Regions from separate parts of the Microbacterium sp. SORGH_AS_0888 genome, predicted to be linked through region 2. Evidence: predicted binding sites of a transcription regulator. Region 2 holds the regulator's gene; the other holds the start of a gene.
The links. Region 2 encodes HspR, which represses chaperone genes until heat shock. Its sites were predicted from a motif close to AAGTTGAGTCNNNNNGACTCAACTT; they were not measured.
Positions count from the first base shown of each region.

Region 1: QE381_RS06620 (ATP-dependent Clp protease ATP-binding subunit) is a predicted target of HspR. The motif match lies at 6,037-6,061, and genes of this name have one in related genera.

Region 1 is NZ_JAUTAZ010000001.1:1,345,240-1,352,364, forward strand. Features, by position in the region: gene QE381_RS06595 (response regulator) at 1-151, shown strand, start outside; gene QE381_RS06600 (hypothetical protein) at 161-541, opposite strand; gene QE381_RS06605 (MFS transporter) at 655-2,061, shown strand; gene QE381_RS06610 (hypothetical protein) at 2,186-2,584, opposite strand; gene QE381_RS06615 (LLM class flavin-dependent oxidoreductase) at 2,581-3,354, opposite strand; gene QE381_RS06620 (ATP-dependent Clp protease ATP-binding subunit) at 3,472-6,021, opposite strand; gene QE381_RS06625 (EI24 domain-containing protein) at 6,262-6,936, shown strand; gene QE381_RS06630 (TetR/AcrR family transcriptional regulator) at 6,955-7,125, shown strand, end outside.
Region 2 is NZ_JAUTAZ010000001.1:1,983,655-1,990,779, forward strand. Features, by position in the region: gene QE381_RS09600 (glycosyltransferase) at 1-224, opposite strand, end outside; gene QE381_RS09605 (glycosyltransferase) at 231-1,433, opposite strand; gene QE381_RS09610 (hypothetical protein) at 1,562-2,155, shown strand; gene QE381_RS09615 (MarR family winged helix-turn-helix transcriptional regulator) at 2,215-2,628, opposite strand; gene QE381_RS09620 (MFS transporter) at 2,618-4,066, opposite strand; gene QE381_RS09625 (heat shock protein transcriptional repressor HspR) at 4,232-4,675, opposite strand; gene QE381_RS09630 (DnaJ C-terminal domain-containing protein) at 4,788-5,774, opposite strand; gene QE381_RS09635 (nucleotide exchange factor GrpE) at 5,784-6,380, opposite strand; gene dnaK (molecular chaperone DnaK) at 6,390-7,125, opposite strand, start outside.

The sequences.
Region 1 (7,125 bases), 640 kb from region 2:
GGCATCCGAGGTCGCAGAGCGGGCGGGCGTGTCACGCGCGACGGCGCAGCGGCACCTCACGGCGCTCGCGGGGCGAGGCCTCGTGCAGGTCACGCTCCGGTACGGCTCGACCGGCCGCCCTGAGCACCGTTTCCGCGCGCTCCGGCACTGAGCACCGGCCTCAGCGACGCGTGCTCCACACCGCCCACGCCACGAGCACCGGCTGCAGGAACAGGCGGACGAGCCGCTTCACGTCGGTGTCGAGGCCGAAGCCGTCGCGACGGTGTGTGAACTGCGCCCAGTTGCCGGGGAGGACCGCGACGAAGAAGGCGGCGAGCACGGCTCCGGCGAGTCGTCGCCGCCGACGGCACGCCACGAGCGAGACCCCCAGCGCCACCTCGACGACGCCCGAGGCCAGCACGACCCCGTCCTCGTCGAGCGGCGCGATCCGCGTCGTCCACTCCGGCACCTGGGCGCGGAACTCTCGGCGCGCCCAGGTGAGATGACCGATCCCCGCGAACACCATGGCGGCGGCCAGCAGCCACCGTGCGAACGTCCTCATCCCCCGATTCCACCGCGGCGCCGCGCTTTTGTCGAGGGCTGGACGCCGCATCCGCCTTCCGTTCTCCGAACACGATGTCCGCCGGGCGCCGTCGCTCGTGGTGGGATGGCGGGATGGGCACACGCATCGACGGAGTGGGACTGCGATCGGCGCGGGGCCCGGTGCTGCTGTCGATCATGCTGTCGACGTTCCTCATCGCGATCGACTCGACGATCCTGTCGACCGCCGTGCCCACGATCGTGCGCGAGCTCGGCGGGTTCGATCAGTTCCCATGGCTTTTCTCGGTGTACCTGCTCGCTCAGGCGGCCACGGTCCCCGTGTACGGGAAGCTCGCCGACACCTTCGGGCGCAAGCCCGTCATGGTCGTCGGGATCGGCGTCTTCCTCCTCGGCTCTGTGCTGTGCGCGCTCGCGGGCAGCATGGTCTGGCTCATCGCGTTCCGGGCGCTGCAGGGCGTCGGGGCGGGGGCCATCATGCCCACCGCGCTCACGATCGCCGGCGACATCTACACGGTCCGGGAGCGGGCGAGGGCACAGGGCTACCTCGCGACGGTCTGGGCGGTGGCGTCCGTGGCCGGGCCCACCCTCGGCGGGCTGTTCGCGCAGTTCGTGAGCTGGCGCTGGATCTTCTGGGTCAACGTGCCGATCGGCGTGCTCGCCCTCTGGCTGCTCTGGCGCGCGTACCGCGAGGACTTCGCCCGGCGCCCGCGCCGCATCGACTACGCCGGCGCGGTGCTGCTGACCGGAACGCTCGTGCTGCTCGTGCTGGGCGTGCTCGAGGGCGGGGATGCCTGGGGATGGATGTCGTGGCCGTCGCTCGCGGTGTTCGGCTCCGGTCTCGTGCTGCTCCTCGCGTTCCTGTGGGCGGAGCGGCGTGCGGAGGATCCGATCCTCGCCCCGTGGCTGCTTCGGCGACGCATCGTCTCCACGAGCACGCTGGCGGCGCTCCTGATCGGCGTGGTCATGATGGGCCTCGTGTCCTTCGTGCCGCCCTTCCTCGAGGATGCGGCAGGAGCCGCTCCCATCGTGTCCGGGCTGGCACTGGCGACGCTGACGCTCGGCTGGCCCGTGACCGCGTCGCTCGCGGGGCTCTTCTACCTGCGGATCGGGTTCCGGCGCACCGCGCTCATCGGCGCCGTCGTCACGATCGCCGGCACCGCGCTCGTGGCCGGGCTCGCCTTCGCGGCCTCGGTGCCGCTCACGGCCCTCGGGTGCTTCGTCGTGGGGCTCGGACTGGGGCTGGTCGCGAACCCGACCCTCATCGCCGCCCAGTCCAGCGTGGTCCAGCACGAACGCGGCGTCGTCTCGGGGGCGAACGCGCTCGCCCGCTCCGTCGGCGGCGCGGGCGGGGTCGCGGTGTTCGGTGCGATCGCCAACGCCGTCATCGCCGCGTCGGGCGACGGGGCGGCCCTCCACGCGGGGGCGAGCGCCGTGTTCGCGGGCATCGTGATCGCGGCCGTGGCGTTGTTCGGCGCCTGCCTGCTGCTGCCCACGGTGCCGATCCAGGACGAGCCGGCCTGACGATCGCCGTCCTCATCCCGCCGGCGCAGCACCAGGCCGGCGGGGAGGGCTCGCGCGCCGGCGCCGCCCTCCATCCGATCCCGGACCGCCCACCGCCTCGCGCCGGACTCCCGCCGCGGCAGGCTCAGGACGTGCGCCGGCCTGTGCAGGTCAGCGCCCAGGCGACCAGCAGCGGCTGCAGGAAGAGCCGGATGAGGCGAGCCCGATCGGTGCGCAGGCCCGGCGCCGACCGACCCGTGCGCCACTGGTGCACGTTACCGGGGAAGACCACGACGAAGAACGCTGCGATCGCCGCGCCCACCCGACGGCGCTCGCGCGGCAGGGCGACGACGGCGGCGCCCAGGCCGATCTCGACGACGCCCGAGACGACCACGATCGTGTCCGCGTCCGTGCGCAGGAGGCGCGTCGCCCAGTCGGGCACGACGATGCGATAGCCGCGACGGCCCCACGTCAGGTGCGAGACGCCCGCCGCGACCAGCAGGAGCGCGAGCAGCCAGCGGCCGACCACGGCGGCGGCGCTCATGCGAGGGCCTGCGCGGCTCGGTCGATGAACTCGCGATAGGCCGGGAGCGTCTCCTCCGCGACGATCGCGCGCAGCACGACCTCGTCCACGGCCTCACGATAGGCCGCGAGACCCGCCGCCACGTCGCCGTCGTCGGCGGTGAGCACGGTGTCGCCGGGGGCGATGCCGAGCCGGGCGAAGTTGGCCGCGTACTGCGGGTAGGATCCGTACCGAGCGGCCTCCTCGCGGAGGCGAGCGCCGCCGTCGGGGTCGAACGCCGTGCGCACGTAGAGCGCGGCGACGGCTCCGGCCCGCGCCTCGCGCGCCTCGGCCGCCTGGGCCGCGGCGACGCCGGGGGTCAGCCAGCTGAGCAGGACGCCGTCGGCGTCCTCGGCGCCGAGCCGCCGCATCCGGGGGCCCAGCGCGCCGACCAGGATGCGGAACCCGCCCGCCGCGCGCAGCGTCCGGATGCCGTCGGCGACGCACGCGAGCGCACCTCGGCGAAGCGCCCCGGAGCCGATGCCGAGGGTCAGGCGGCTCGCGGGGACCGCCGGACCGATCTCGCCCGGGAGCGACGCCGCCGGGCGACGGTCCAGCGGAAGCACGCCCGTGGACAGCCCGAGGCGGGAGGTGACGGCCGCAGCCGCCGCGAGGCGCACGAGGGCGTCACCGTCCGGCGTGTCGTTGACCCAGAGGGCGTGCAGGCCCGCGTCCTCGGCGGCGCGGGCGATGCCCGCCACGAGGTCGGGTGCGAGGGTGCCGGCGATGCCGAGCGAGACGGATGCGGTCATGGTCCCAGCCTGCACCCTCGCGACGCGAGGGTGCGCATAACTCAGGCGATCCGGCCGGATCCGGCGCATCCGCGCCGACCGAGCCTGAATCTGCCTGAGTTATGCGCACTGGCCGGGTTACGCCGCGGACGCGAACGCCGCGACCGGGGTCACCGCGAGCTCCCCGCCGGCGACGTCGACGCTCACCGCGCCGCCGTCGGCCAGCTCACCGCGCACGAGCAGATCGGCGATGCGGTCGTCGACCCGGCGCTGGATGAGCCGACGGAGCGGCCGTGCACCGTACTCCGGCTCGTAACCGTGCTCCGCGAGCCACGCCTCGGCGGCGGGCGTCACCTCGAGCCGGATCTCCCGGTTCGCGAGACGGGCGCGCGTCCCATCCAGCAGCAGACCGACGATCCGGCCGAGCTGGGCCGCGTCCAGCTTGCGGAACAGCACGATCTCATCGATCCGGTTGAGGAACTCGGGTCGCATCGCCTCCCGCAGCCGTCCGAAGACGCGGTCGCGCAGGTCCTTCTCCGAGCCGAAGCCGGTCGCTCCGCCGCCGTCGGCGATGAAGCCGATGGCACCCGAGCGCGAGGCCAGCAGATCCCCGCCGATGTTGCTCGTCATGATGATGACGGTGTTGCGGAAATCGACCGTTCGCCCCTGGCCGTCCGTGAGACGGCCGTCGTCGAGCACTTGCAGCAGGAGGGTGAACACGTCCGGGTGTGCCTTCTCGATCTCGTCGAAGAGCACGACCGAGTAGGGGTTGCGGCGCACGCGCTCGGTCAGCTGGCCCGCCTCGTCGTAGCCGACGTATCCGGGAGGGGCGCCGACGAGCCGCGAGACCGTGTGGCGCTCGCCGAACTCGCTCATGTCGAAGCGCACGATGGCGTTCTCATCGTCGAACAGCGACTGTGCGAGAGCCTTCGCGAGCTCGGTCTTGCCCACGCCCGTCGGGCCGAGGAAGAGGAACGAGCCGACGGGTCGACGGGGGTCTCCCATCCCGGTCCGGTTGCGGCGCACGGCCGTCGCGACGGCTTCGACCGCCTCGTCCTGACCGATGACACGCGCGTGGAGCTCGCCTTCCAGGCCGGCCAGCCGCATCCGCTCGGACTCCGTGAGCCGGGTCGCGGGGATGCCCGTGGCGCGGCTGACGACCTCGGCGATCTGGCTCTCGTCCACGATCGCCTCGCCCCGAGCCGCCGTACCCCGCGCGCTCGCCTCCTCCAGGCGCGCCTGGACCTCGGTGATCGCGTCACGGATGCGGGACGCGTCCTCGTAGCGCTCCGCGGCCACGGCCGCGTTCTTCTCGCTCTCGAGGGTGGCGAGCCGCGTGAGGAGCGCATCGGTGTCGACGGCGACGCCGAGGCGCAGCCGCAGCCGGGCCCCCGCCTGGTCGATCAGGTCGATGGCCTTGTCCGGCAGCACGCGCTCGGTGAGGTACCGGTCGCTGAGCTCGACGGCCGCACGCAGCGCCTCGTCCGTGTAGGTGACGCGGTGGTGCTCCTCGTAGGCGCCGCGCAGGCCCTGCAGGATCGCGACGGCGTCCTCGATCGAGGGCTCGCCGACGCGCACCGGCTGGAACCGCCGCTCGAGGGCGGCGTCCTTCTCGATCGTGCGGTACTCGGCGAGGGTCGTGGCCCCCACGAGGTGCAGGTCTCCGCGCGCGAGGCGCGGCTTCAGGATGTTGCCGGCATCCATCGCGCCCTCGCCGCCGGCTCCCGCCCCGACGACCGTGTGGACCTCGTCGATGAAGACGACGAGCTCGCCCTTCTGCGCCGCGATCTCGTCCATGGTCTTCGTCAGCCGCTCCTCGAAGTCGCCGCGGTAGCGCGCCCCGGCGAGCATGGCGGGCAGGTCGAGCGAGACGACCCTCGTGTCGCGCAGCTGCTCCGGCACGGCCTCCGCCACGATCGCGCGGGCCAGGCCCTCGACGATCGCGGTCTTGCCGACGCCGGCCTCGCCGATCAGCACCGGGTTGTTCTTGGTGCGACGGCTGAGGATCTCGATCGTCTGCTCGATCTCGGCGTCACGGCCGATGACGGGGTCGAGCTCACCGGCTCGGGCACGCGCCGTGAGGTCGGTGCCGTAGCGGTCGAGCATCGGCGTCGTCGACTCGGGCTCGGCGGCGGCGGGCTCTCCGTCGGGGGTCACGGTCTCCCGGACGCCCTGGGTGAGCGCCTCCGCCGTGACGCCCGCCTGGTTGAGGATCTGCCCCGCCGGGGCGTCCTGCGCCAGCACGAGCGCGAAGAAGAGGTGTTCCGGGTCGACGTAGGTCGATCCGGACGAGCGCGCCACCTGGAACGCGTGGAACAGGGCGCGCTGCACGGACGGCGTGACGACCGCGCCGTCCACCTCCGCGCGGGCGGATGCGGCGGGAAGCCGCTCCTCGACGGCGCGGACGATCCGTGCCGGGTCGGCCCCGATGCGGGTCACGGCCTCGCGGACGGGAGCCGCGCCGACGAGCTCGTGGAGCACGTGGAGCGCGTCGAGCTCGTGCTGGCCGCGCTCGAGCGCGTAGCGCCCGGCCGCCTGCAGGATCTCCTGCGTGCGGGCACCGAGGAAACGCCCGATGTCCACGGAACGGGACGCGCGGGCGCGCTCGCCCTCGAGGTAACGGGCGAGGAACTCGTCGAACGCGCGCTGACCGTCGGTGCCGTCGGCGGGCGTGAAGTCTTCGGGCATGGAATCTCCTGAGTGAATCTGAGTCGATGCGTGTCAAGTTTACGAACTTGATGCCACACGTATCAAGTTCAACGCCGATGCCCACGGGGTATTCCCGGCTACGCTCGGTGCGAGCCGAGCAGCCGAGGACGCCCATGACCGAGAACGCCCATCCGAACGACGGCCCCCTTCGCGAGCTCCTCCGCGGAGCCGCGTTGCTGCTGCGCGGCTTCGGCGGGTTGGGGCGTGCGCCCCGGTCTCATGGCACTGGGCCTCCTCCCCGCGGCGATCGTGAGCCTCGTCCTCGGCGCCGGGCTGATCGCCTTGGGCGCGAGCCTGCCCGCACTGACGGATGCGGTCACGCCGTTCGCCGACGGCTGGCCCGGCGTCTGGGCGGTGCTCCTGCGGGTGACGCTGGGGGCTGCGATCTTCGGAGCGGCGCTCGCCCTGGTGGCCGTCACCTTCACGGCGCTCACCCTCATGGTCGGCGAGCCCTTCTACGACCGCATCTGGCGGGCCACGGAGGAGCGCCTCACCGGCGCCGTCCCCGCCGAGGGCACCGGCTTCTGGCGTGGCGTCGCCGACGCGCTCTCGCTCGTCGCGCGGGGCGCGGGGGTCGGCGTCGTGTGCTTCCTCATCGGACTCGTCCCCCTCGTGGGAGGCGTGGCGGCGGCCGTCGTGGGCGTGGCCTGGACGGGCTGGCTCCTCGCGGACGAGCTGACCTCCCGCGCACTGACCGCTCGCGGCATCGACCGCCGCGGACGACGACGGCTGCTGCGCAGCGCCCGTCCGCGCACGCTCGGGTTCGGCATCGCGACCCAGCTGTTCTTCCTCGTGCCGCTGGGCGCCGTGGTGACCATGCCGGCGGCCGTCGTCGGCGCAACGGCGCTCGCGGTCCGTCTCGCGGAAAAACGGAGTACGCTCATAAATAAGTGAGCTTTCAGGAGGCGCAGGATGACCCCGTCAGGACGACGCGAGCGCACGACGCGCGAGCGGCGCGAACGGATCCTCGCCGCCGCGGGCGAGCTCTTCGACGAACGGGGCTACGACGCCGTCACGACCGCGGAGATCGCGGAGCGCGCCGACATCTCGCACGCCACGCTGTTCCGCTACGCGGCGACCAAG
Region 2 (7,125 bases):
GTCCGCCGCCCCGGCCACGCGAGCCCGTACTCGCCGTCGAGCGTCACCGGGATGCTCGGCAGGTCGAGGTAGGCGGGGTCGCTCGCGTGGGACGCACGGGTGCGCGGCGCCACGATCGTGACGGTGTGCCCCGCCCGCTCCAGGAACCGCCGCTGCAGCCGCATCGACACCTGCGCGCCCCCCGAGGACTCGGCGTGCTGGTCCCCGAAGAAGACGACGTGCACGGCGGCTCAGTCCGGCAGCGGTTCGCCGCGGTAGAGCGCCTCGAAGGTGTCGAGCGTGCGCTGGATGTCGTGGACCGTGACGCCGTCGAGCGAGGCCTGCTGCATGCGGCGGTACTCGTCCTGATCGGCCGTGAGCACGTCCGTCAGCCGCGCGGCGAGCTCCTCGACGTCGCCCGGCGTGAACAGGTAGCCGTTCTCGCCGTCGTGGACGAGGTGCGGCAGGGCCACCGCATCGGCGGCGATGATCGGCAGGCCCGAGGCCATCGCCTCCATGGTCGCGATCGACTGCAGCTCGGCGATCGAGGCGATCGCGAACACGCTCGCGCGGCTGTACAGCGAGCGCAGCTCCTCCTCGGAGGTGTGCCCGTGGAACCGCACCCGGTCGGCCAGGCCCAGCTGCTGGGTGAGCTCCTCGAGCGACTTCCGCTGATCGCCGCTGCCGACGACGTCGAAGGTCGCCTCCAGCGCCGGGTCGAGCGCGGCCAGGGCCCGCAGCACGACATCGATCTGCTTCTCCGAGGTGAGACGCCCCACGAACAGGATGCGGTTCGACTCCCGCGGCGACAGGTTCGGCGTGTAGTTCGCCTTGTCGATGCCGCAGCTGATCGGGATGACGCCGTGGATGTCGATCGTCGCCTCGAGGAAGTCGGCCGCCTTGCGGGTCGGTGTCGTCACCGCACGCGTGAGGTCGAAGGTCTTCTTCGCATCGTTCCAGGCGAACGCCACGAGGTACTTGTTCAGCCGCTCGGGCAACGTCGTGAAGTCGAGGATGTTCTCGGCCATGACGTGGTTCGTGGCGATGACGGGGATGCCGCGCTTGCGCGCCTCGCGCGCCAGCCCGCGGCCGATCACGATGTGGGACTGGATGTGCACGACGTCCGGCCGCACGGAGTCGAGGATGCGGCGCGCATAGGGTCGCGACATCCACGGCAGCACGAACGTGAGCCAGTCGTGCGGGGGCCAGCGCCACGACGGGAGCCGGTGCACGGTCATCTCCTCGCCCTCGACGACTTCGCGGAAGGTGCCGTGATTGCGGTGGCCGGCGCTCGGCGCCACCACGTGCACGTCATGCCCGCGGGCGACGAGGCCGGCGGCGAGACGCTCACCGAAGCGCGCGGCACCGTTCACGTGCGGCGTGAACGTGTCGGCGCCGATGAGGATCGTCAGCGGCGGACGGGACGGATCATTCGGGGTCGCGGGGGAAGTCACGGGATGGTGGCTGCCTATCTCTGCGGCGTTCGCGGCGGGGTGTGCGCGGACTCATCCACTCTAACCCGTCCCTCCGCGCAGCCTCGGAGGCCCCGCCGTGCACGCCGCGTCCGGCTTACGCTGGGGTCATGCTGCGACTGCACGCCGACGCCGATCCGGAGCGGTGGATCCCCGTGACGGGCTCGCTCGGCCTCCGCGGACGACGACACCGCAAGAAGGCGATCGGGATGCTGCTCGCCCGGGGGAACGCGGCTGTCGGCGCCGAGCCGCGGTCCGGGAGCCGGTTCGCCGCGTGGGCGGCGAGCCAGGCCGCACCCCTGCTCATGCGGCGCGCCGACGGACGCGTGCTCGTCTGGATGTGGAAGTCCGACCCGGAGCTCGTCGTCGTGCTCGCGCAGGTGCAGGAGGCGACCCCGCAGCTGCGCGCCGCGCGCGCCATGATGCCGATGGAGTACGACGACACCGAGGCGTTCCGCACGCCGCACCTCGGCGCGGGCGAGAAGCTCGTGGTCGCGCTGCCGCCGGACCCCGCCGCATCCCCGTTCGCGACCTACACGTGGGATCTCGGCACGCACATCGTGAGCCTGCATGCCGTCGGCGGCGATCGGGAACGGTTCGGCCTCGCCGTCGCCGAGGTCGAGCGGATCGCGCAGACGCTCCGCGTGGTCGACGATCTGCAGATCGGCGAGGCGGGCGAGGTGCTGCGGCTGCCGCCGGCCTGATCGGGCCGGAGCGCCCGCAGTCCGGGCGTTCTCGCCCCGCCCCCGCGCGATGCCCGCCGCTACGGGCGGAGCAGGTCGATGATGCTCTTCAGCTCGGCGGGCGTCGCGCGCCGCAGACGGTCGGGCGGCGGATCCTCGACGGCCCGCATCCGCTCCAGCACCTCGCGACCGGCGTCCGTGATCCGCACCCGCTTGACGCGGCGGTCGTGCGGCGCGCTCTCGCGCACGACGTAGCCCCGCTCCTCCAGCGCACTGACGGCGACCGAGGTGGCCGGCGCATCCATGCCGGCGCTCCGCGCGAGCTCGCCGAGCGAGCGCGGCTCGTGCTCGACTCGGCGGAGCACCCGCACACGGGTGAAGGGCAGCCCGGTCGCCTCGCTCACCGCGCGGCGCCACTCGTCGCGCTCCTCGAAGACGGCGGCGACCATGGCCTGCCAGGCCTCGCGGAGCAGCTCCTCCTCGTCACCGGGCATCGACGGCCTCCTCCTGGATGAGCCGGCGGGCGACGCTCTCGGCGGTCGCGCGCCCCCAGCGCGACGTCGAGACCACGGCCAGCGCGAGGATGGCGACGGCGAAGCCGATGACCCAGCCCCACATGGCGTGCATCGCCTGCGGGAAGCCGGCGTCGACCCCCGTGACGGCCACTCCCGTCACGCTCCCCGCGAGCGCGACCCCGAGGCTCATGCCGACCTGCCGGCTCGTCGAGGCGATCGCACTCGCGGCCCCCGCCCGATCGCGCGGCATCCCGGACACGGCGGAGTTGGTGATGGGCGCGTTGATCATGCCGAAGCCGAATCCGAAGACCGTGATGATCGCGATGATCGCCGGGATGGGCGTGTCCGCGTCGATCAGCAGCATGAGCACGGCGCTCACGAGCAGCGCTGCGCCGGCCAGGAGCAGCGAGGGCCGCGCGCCCCAGCGCGCCACCGCCCGCCCGGACAGCGGGGAGCAGATCAGCATCGCGAGCGCGGGGGCGACCAGGACACATCCCGTGGCGAAGGCGCTGAGCCCGCGGACCTGCTGCAGGTAGAGCGAGAAGAGGAAGAGGAACGCGCCCCACGAGGCGAAGGCCGCCACGGCCACGAGGGTCGCCGCAGAGAAGGGGGCGCTGCCGAAGAAGCGCAGGTCGAGGAACGGGTGCTCGCGGCGGCGCTCCCAGGCGAGGAACGCGAGCAGGGCCACGAGCGCGACGGCGAACACGAGAAGGGTCTGCGGCGCGGCCCAGCCGGCGACCGGTCCTTCGATGAGGCCGTACACGAGCCCCGCCAGCACGAGGATCGCGAGCACCTGGCCGAGCGGATCGAAGGCGCGCGCGGCGGCCGAACGCGACTCCGGCACGATGAGCGCCGTGAGCACGATCGCGAGGAGACAGATCGGCAGGTTGACCCAGAACACGGCCCGCCAGTCGACCGCCTGGATGAGGATGCCGCCGACGATCGGCCCGAGCGCCATCGAGACGCCCACGATCGCCCCCCAGACCCCGATCGCGCGAGCCCGCTCGGCGGGCTTGACGAAGGCCTGAGTAATGATGGAGAGCGCGACGGGGTTCAGCATGGAGCCGCCGACGGCCTGGAGGGCGCGGGCGCCGATGAGCACCTCGATCGACGGGGCGAGGCTGCACAGCAGCGAGCCGAGCGCGAAGACGACCAGGCCGATCTGGAAGACGCGGCGCCGGCCCCACCGGTCGGCGCTCGCGCCGGCGAGGATCAGCAGGCTCGCGAGCACGAGCGTGTAGACGTCGACGATCCACTGCAGCTGCGAGACGCTGGCGCCGAGCGCCGAACGGATCGACGGGAGGGCGACGTTGACGATCGTGGAGTCCATCGTCACGATGAACAGGCTCAGGCAGCAGGTGGCGAGGATGGCGACCTTGCGGCGGGCGCTCAGCTCGACGGCATTAGTTGCGAACACGCAAAGATTGTAGATCCACAATCATTTTCGCGCGACCGTTCTGCGGGGATTCTCCCCGACACGCCGAGCGGCACCGGTCGACGACGGCGCGTCGCACACGATCCCCGCCGTTGCGGACGGGCGGCCGAGGCGGGGTCGGCACGGGCGGAGCCGGGATGCCGCGGCTCACTCGGCGGGCGGGATCTCCCGGCGGGGCCGCCACACCACGACATCCGTCGCCCGACGCACGCGAGTGCCCGAGCGCAGCGTCACGACGGCGCCCGTCGCCCCGGCGGCGAACACGCGGGCGCCGGGCCGGCGGTCGAGCTCCTCGCGCATGCGGGCCTCGAGGTCCTGCACCCGGCCGTGGAGCTCCCGCACCCGGTTCTCCAGCTCGATGATGCGCGCGATCGCTGGCAGGCTCATGCCGTCCGCGGAGAGCCGGCTCACCTCGCGCAGCTGCGCGATGTCGTGCACCGAGTAGCGGCGCGACCCGCCCTTGGTGCGGGCGGGCACGACGAGGCCGAGGCGATCGTACTGGCGCAGCGTCTGCGCGTGCATGCCCGACAGCTCCGCCGCCACCTGGATCGCGAAGATCGGCGCATCCTCGTCGACCGTGTCATCGCTCACGGCTCCCCCTCCTTGCGTCTCGTCCTGCGGCCGCATCAGGACCATCGGCCGCAGCAGGCGCCCCCGACGCCACCGCGTCCTGAACCGGCGAGATGTCCTGATCCGGCATCTCTCAGCTCCGGGCCTTCGCCATCAGCTCGGCCCGCGGGTTCTCGTCGGGCTCCACCTCACGGAAGCGCTCGAGCGCCTCCTTCGCCGGCCCGTCGAGGTGGGTGGGCACGACCACCTGCACCTCGGCCAGCAGATCACCGGTCCCCTTCTGGGTCTGGATGCCGCGGCCCTTGACGCGCAGCACCCGCCCGGACGGCGTGCCCGGCGCGACCTTGAGCCGCACCGGCTCGCCCTCGAGGGTGGGCACCTCGATCGTCGCCCCGAGGGCGGCCTCGGTGAAGGTCACCGGCACGGTCACGCGCAGGTTGAGACCGTCGCGCTGGAACACCGGATGCGGGCGCACGCTGACCTGCACCACGATGTCGCCGTTCTCCCCGCCGTCTTGCGAGGGCCGGCCACGTCCGCGCAGGCGGATCTTCTGCCCGTCGGCGACGCCCGCGGGGATCTTGACCTTGAAGGGCTTGCCGTCCTCGCCCTGCAGGGTGATCGTCTCGCCCTTGGCGGCGGTCATGAAGTCGAGCGTCGTGCGCGCCGTGACGTCGGCACCGCGGGTCGGGCCGCCGTAACCGCGGTAGCCGCCGGTGGGCTGCCCGAACCGTCCGGAGCCGAAGCCACCGCCCTGCCCGAACATCGAGAACAGGTCGTCGTAGTCGGCGGACTGGTAGCGCGCACCGCCACGGCCCTGTCCGAACATCGAGAACACGTCCTCGAAGCCGCCCGCACCCTGGCCTCCCGCCGTGAAGCGGGCACCCGATCCCATCGCGCGGATCTGGTCGTACTCCTGCCGCTGCTCCGGATCGCTCAGCACGGCGTAGGCCTCGCTGATCTCCTTGAACTTCGCCTCGGCGGCCGCATCGCCCGGATTGGAGTCCGGGTGATACGTGCGCGCGAGCTTGCGGTACGTCTTCTTCAGCTCGGCCTCGGAGACGTCCTTCGAGACGCCGAGCACCGCGTAGAAGTCCTTGTCGAACCAGTCTTGACTGGCCACGTCCGCCTCCTAGTCCGCCGGCACGGCGACGACGACCTTCGCGGGGCGCAGCTCCACCGCGCCGAGCCGGTAGCCGACCTCGACGACCTCCAGCACGGTCGCCTCGGTCACGCCGGGCGTCGGCTGCTGGAAGATCGCCTCGTGCTGCTGCGGGTCGAACACCTCGCCCGCGGCGCCGTAGGACACGAGTCCCATCCGCTCGGCCACGCCGCGCAGCTTCTCGGCGATCGCGGCGAAGGGCGTCCCCTCGGGCAGGTCGCCGTGCTTGGCGGCGCGGTCGAGATCGTCGAGCACGGGGAGCAGCCCCTTCGCGACCGAGCCCTTCGCGCGCTCGATCTCGATCTCGCGCTGCTCCTCCGTGCGGCGACGGTAGTTCGCGTACTCGGCCTGCAGCCGCTTGAGGTCCAGCAGCAGGTCGTGGTCGGCGGCATCCGCCTCGGCGGTGGCGGCCTCGTCGGTCTGCTCCGTGCCGAGGATGTCGTCGATCGTCAGCTCGTCGTCCCCCTGCGGGGACGACCCGGCCGCGCCCTCGGGGCTCTGAGAGCCCCGAGGGTCGACCGGGTCGTCATCGCGAGGGACCTCGTTGTCGAAGTCCTTGTCGGTCATCTGCTCGTCTTACTTCTTGTTCTTGTCGTCTTCGTCGTCGACGACCTCGGCGTCGATGACGTCCTCCTCGGGGTTCGGCACGGAGCCGTTGCCCGGATCGGTCGCCGACGGGTCGGCCGGCTGGCCCTGCGCCTGCGCCGCCTGGTAGATGGCCTCACCCAGCTGGCCCTGGCTCTGGCTGAGCTTGTCGAACGCGGTCTTGACCGCGTCGTCGTCCTCGCCGGCCAGCGCCGCCTTGAGGGCGTCGACATCCGCCTGGACCGAGGTCTTGACCTCTTCGGGGAGCTTGTCCTCGTTGTCCTTGATGAGCTTGTCGACCGAGTACGAGAGCGTCTCGGCCTGGTTGCGCACCTCGGCGGCCTCGCGGCGCTTCTTGTCCTCGGCGGCGTGCTCCTCGGCCTCGCGCACCATGCGCTCGATGTCCTCCTTGGGCAGGGACGACCCCCCCGTGATGGTCATCGACTGCTCGGTGCCGGTTCCCTTGTCCTTCGCGGACACGTGGACGATGCCGTTGGCGTCGATGTCGAACGTGACCTCGATCTGCGGGATGCCGCGGGGAGCCGGCGCGATGCCGGTGAGCTCGAAGGTGCCGAGCGGCTTGTTGTCGCGGGTGAACTCGCGCTCGCCCTGGAACACCTGGATCGCGACGGACGGCTGGTTGTCGTCCGCCGTCGTGAAGGTCTCGCTCCGCTTGGTCGGGATGGCCGTGTTGCGCTCGATGAGCTTGGTCATGATGCCGCCCTTG